One region of the Bradyrhizobium sp. CCBAU 45384 genome, then DNA from elsewhere that is predicted to be linked to it. Evidence: predicted binding sites of a transcription regulator. Region 1 holds the regulator's gene; the other holds the start of a gene.
The links. The regulator LexA, encoded in region 1, represses DNA repair genes until DNA is damaged. The targets are predictions, from matches to a motif close to TGTTCNNNNTGTGTTCNG.
Positions count from the first base shown of each region.

Region 2: XH80_RS21100 (YifB family Mg chelatase-like AAA ATPase) is a predicted target of LexA. The motif match lies at 732-749, and genes of this name have one in related genera.

Region 1 is NZ_LBIZ01000114.1:54,795-56,991, forward strand. It holds gene XH80_RS26490 (hypothetical protein) at 74-277, opposite strand; gene lexA (transcriptional repressor LexA) at 463-1,164, opposite strand; gene XH80_RS26500 (molybdopterin molybdotransferase MoeA) at 1,340-2,197, opposite strand, start outside.
Region 2 is NZ_LBIZ01000110.1:73,404-75,600, reverse strand. It holds gene XH80_RS21110 (tetratricopeptide repeat protein) at 1-240, opposite strand, end outside; gene XH80_RS21105 (PilZ domain-containing protein) at 324-569, opposite strand; gene XH80_RS21100 (YifB family Mg chelatase-like AAA ATPase) at 797-2,197, shown strand, end outside.

The DNA of each region.
Region 1 (2,197 bases):
GCTGCCATCACAATTTCTTTTTCAGACGTCCGAGGAACAAAGACTGCTTCCGTGCATTCCGAGAGCTTCTTCGTTAGCGCCCAGCCGGTGCCGACCAACCCGAATAAGGCCAGGCTGGCTGCGCCCGTTGCCCGACGGCGTTGCGGGCATTGCGGAATTGTTCGTTCGTCGCCTGTGGCGCCCTGCGAACGTGATGCTGCGGCTGCGCAGCGAAGGTTTGCGACGCTGATATTGCGATCAGCGCGATCGCGACGGTGCTCAGAATAATCTTGCGCATGGCGGTCTCCTCGGTCTCGCAAGGCCTGCGAAGCGATGCGTGCTTCGTCATGGCGTGCCGGGGATGTAGCGCGGGAGAGGTGGCCGGATAATCAGTGCAAAACCAGAAAAACCAACCAGCCGGAGCGGACAATCGTCCGCTCCGATCTTGAGGGCGTGCTTGCCAGGTGGCGACGTGCGCCGCGTTCAGTATTTGCGGTACAGCCCGATCAGCTTGCCCTGGATCTTGACCCGGTTGGGCGGCAGGATCCGGACCTCGTAGGCGGCGTTTGCCGGCTCGAGCGCGATCGAGGCGCCGCGGCGGCGGAAACGCTTGAGCGTGGCTTCCTCGTCGTCGATCAGGGCCACCACGATATCGCCGGTGTCGCAGCTCTCGTTGCGCTGGATCAGCGCCATGTCGCCATCGAGAATGCCGGCATCGACCATGGAATCACCGCGGACTTCGAGCGCGTAGTGCTCGCCCGCGCCGAGCATGTCGGGCGGGACGCTGATGGTGTGGCTGCGCGTCTGCAAGGCCTCGATCGGCGTACCGGCCGCGATCCGGCCCATCACGGGAACTGCGACAGGGCGTTCGCCCTCATCGACGGGCGGGCTCGACATCGTGCGCACCTTGCCGAGATTGCCCTCGATGACGCTCGGCGTGAAGCCGCGACGGCTGCCGGCAGCCGCCTGGAGTTCAGGCAGCTTGATCACTTCGATGGCGCGGGCCCGGTTGGGCAGGCGGCGGATGAAGCCGCGCTCCTCGAGCGCAGTGATCAGGCGATGGATGCCCGACTTGGAGCGCAGGTCGAGCGCATCCTTCATCTCGTCGAAGGAGGGCGGCACGCCGCTTTCCTTCAATCGCTCGCTGATGAACCGCAGGAGCTCGTATTGTTTGCGCGTTAACATCTCGACCAAAATCCCCCTGACGATGTCGCTCGATTCCCAGACGCTGAATTCAGCAGTAAGCCGCTACATGCTCGAAACAAAGCATGAACGGACACTATATGTTCGATACATGTTCCACAACTGCTTAATTTACCGTGAACGCGACAAAGTTCGCGGGACGGTTGCGTCGGCGCGCTCACTCCGGCAGTCGCAACACCTCGCAAGGCGTGCCGGAAGCGGCCTTCGGTGCGAACGGCGCGCGCACGAGAAGTGCCTGTGCCGCAGCGAGATTCGCCAACAGTGAGGAATCCTGGTGGTTGACGGGAAGAGCGACGAGCGTGCCGTCGTCCCGCGTCTCCAGACGCGCACGCAGATAATCCTCGCGCTGGTCATTGGCCCCGAGGTCGCGACCGAGCACGGCGCGTTCGCGGCGATGATGAATCATTGAGCGGCCCGACAGCGCGCGAATCAGCGGCACCAGAAACAGGAAGCCGCAGACGTAGGATGACACGGGATTGCCGGGCAGGCCGATGACGCGCATCGGCCCGAGCTGCCCGTTCATCATCGGCTTGCCCGGCCGCATCGCGATCTTCCAGAACGCCATCGAGATACCTTCGTGCCGAAGCGCCTGCTGCACCAGATCGTGGTCACCGACAGACGCTCCGCCGGTCGTGATCAGGATGTCGGCGCCGGATTCGCGGGCGCGGCGGATGCCCGAGGTGGTGGCGGCAAGCGTGTCGGCGGCGACGCCGAGATCGATGGTGTCGGCACCCTCGCTGCGGGCGAGGGCGTGCAGGGCGTAGCCATTGGAATAGACGATCTGGCCGGGGCCGGGTGTCGAGCCCGGCATCACAAGCTCGTCGCCGGTTGCGAGAATCGCGACCTTAGGACGGCGATGAACGCTCAGCTGCGGATGGTTCATGCCCGCGGCGAGCGCAAGGTCCCGATCGGTCAGCCGTGCGCCCTTGCGCAGGAGCACGTCGCCCTCGCGGAAGTCGATCCCGGCCGGGCGAATGTGCCGCCCGGTGACGGCGGCTTCCTTGATCGTGATGCG
Region 2 (2,197 bases), on a different contig from region 1:
GCGCAGCGCCTTGCCATATTCGAGAACGATATTGGGATTATCAGGCTTGGCGCGATAGCGCTCGCGCAAGGCGGCCATCTCCGGCTTGCCGTCGGCTGCGGCGACAGGTTCGGGCCGGCCGCCGAGCGCACCGGTCACGTCATCCAGGCCGGTGGTCTGGCAGCCGCCGAGGGCAAGCACCGCGAGCGCGGGAAGCAGGAATCTCGCCGGGGACAAGGCAAGGGACGAACGCTTGAACATACTCTGATCACCGCCGGCGGACTGATCAGAGATGCTTCACCGATTAACGCTAAAGTCCCGTTAAGGACGCCTGCCCCTTGGGCCTAATCGGTAAATTCCGCACCGAACTCGCAGCCGATGCGCCAGCGCAGGCGGCATTGGCGGGAGTAATCCGGCGCGAAGATGATCGTGAACTGCGGCGGCACTTCGAGAAATTCCGCCACCACTTTCACGCCCCCGTCCGAAATATCGGTGATCGTGCAGTCCCGAGGCAGCGAGCCCGCGCCAAAATGAATCTTGGCCAGCCGGCTGCACACCCGACGTTCGCTTCTGCGGCGATTTGCAAGCATTTGAATTCTTCACCCGTTAGATCACGGCCCATCCCGCATCCTCAGGAGTAGCGGACATGTGTTGGGATGTGCTGAGCGCAGCCACTCGCATTCGAGGCGTAGTCGAAGCTTAATGTCCTGATCCCGTTTACCTGAAGTTAGGGGGCCGGCGGCCCTCGCCCATGTTCCTGTATTGTTCTTGTCAGGGCGGTTGCTGTCTGCTACCCTTGATTGTGCAAGGGGGCAGCATGGTCCAGCGGGTTTCGACAGTCGCCTTTGAGGGCATAGAGGCCCGCGCGGTCGACGTGCAGGTGCAGGTCGCGCCGGGCCTGCCGGCCTTCGCCATCGTCGGCCTGCCTGACAAGGCGGTGTCGGAGGCGCGCGAACGGGTGCGATCGGCGCTGATCGCTTCGGGACTGGCGCTGCCGGCGCGCCGGATCACCGTCAATCTCGCGCCCGCCGACGTCCCGAAGGAAGGCAGCCATTACGACCTACCGATCGCGCTCGGGCTGATGGCGGCGATCGGCGCGATCCCGCCGGATGCGCTGGCCGGCTTCACCGTGCTCGGCGAGCTCGGCCTCGACGGCTCGATCGCGCCTGTGGCTGGCGTGTTGCCCGCGGCGATCGGCGCCAACACGCGCGAGGAAGGCTTGATCTGCCCCGCCGCCTGCGGCTCGGAGGCGGCGTGGGCGAGCCCTGATATCCAGATCGTCGCCGCACATTCGCTGATTCAGATCGCCAACCATTTCAAGGGCACGCAGGTGCTGTCGCGGCCCGTGCCGAAAGTGCATGAGGCCGCAAGCTCGCTGCTCGATCTGCGCGACATCAAGGGCCAGGAGAGCGCCAAGCGCGCGCTGGAGATCGCAGCCGCCGGCGGCCATCACCTGCTGATGATCGGCGCGCCCGGCGCCGGCAAATCCATGCTGGCCGCGCGCCTGCCCTCGATCCTGCCGCCGCTGTCGCCGAGCGAACTGCTCGAGGTCTCGATGATCGCCTCGGTCGCGGGCGAAATCGAGGGCGGCGCGCTGACCTCGCGGCGGCCGTTCCGCTCGCCGCATCATTCCGCCAGCATGGCCGCGCTGACAGGCGGCGGCGCGCGGGCAAAGCCCGGCGAGATCTCGCTGGCGCATCAGGGCGTGCTGTTTCTCGACGAGCTGCCCGAGTTCGATCCGCGTGTGCTGGATTCGCTGCGCCAGCCGCTGGAGAATGGCGAGGTCTCGGTGTCGCGCGCCAATCACCGCGTCACCTACCCTGCCCGCTTCATGCTGGTCGCCGCGATGAATCCCTGCCGCTGCGGCAATGCGTTCGAGCCCGGCTATGCCTGCAAGCGCGGCCGCATCGACCGCTGCACCGGCGATTACCAGGCGCGCATCTCCGGCCCGCTGATGGACCGCATCGATCTGCGCATCGAAGTCCCTGCGGTCACCGCAGCCGATCTGATCCTGCCGCCACCGACCGAAGGCTCCGCTGAAGTCGCCGCGCGCGTGGCGGCGGCGCGCGACATCCAGCTCGCGCGTTACGCACAGGCGGGCCTGCCGCGGGTCCGCACCAATGCCGAGGCGCCTGCGTCGGTGCTCGAAGACATTGCGCGGCCCGACGCGCAGGGACAAAAGCTGCTGCGCGATGCCGCCGAAACCATGCGGCTGTCG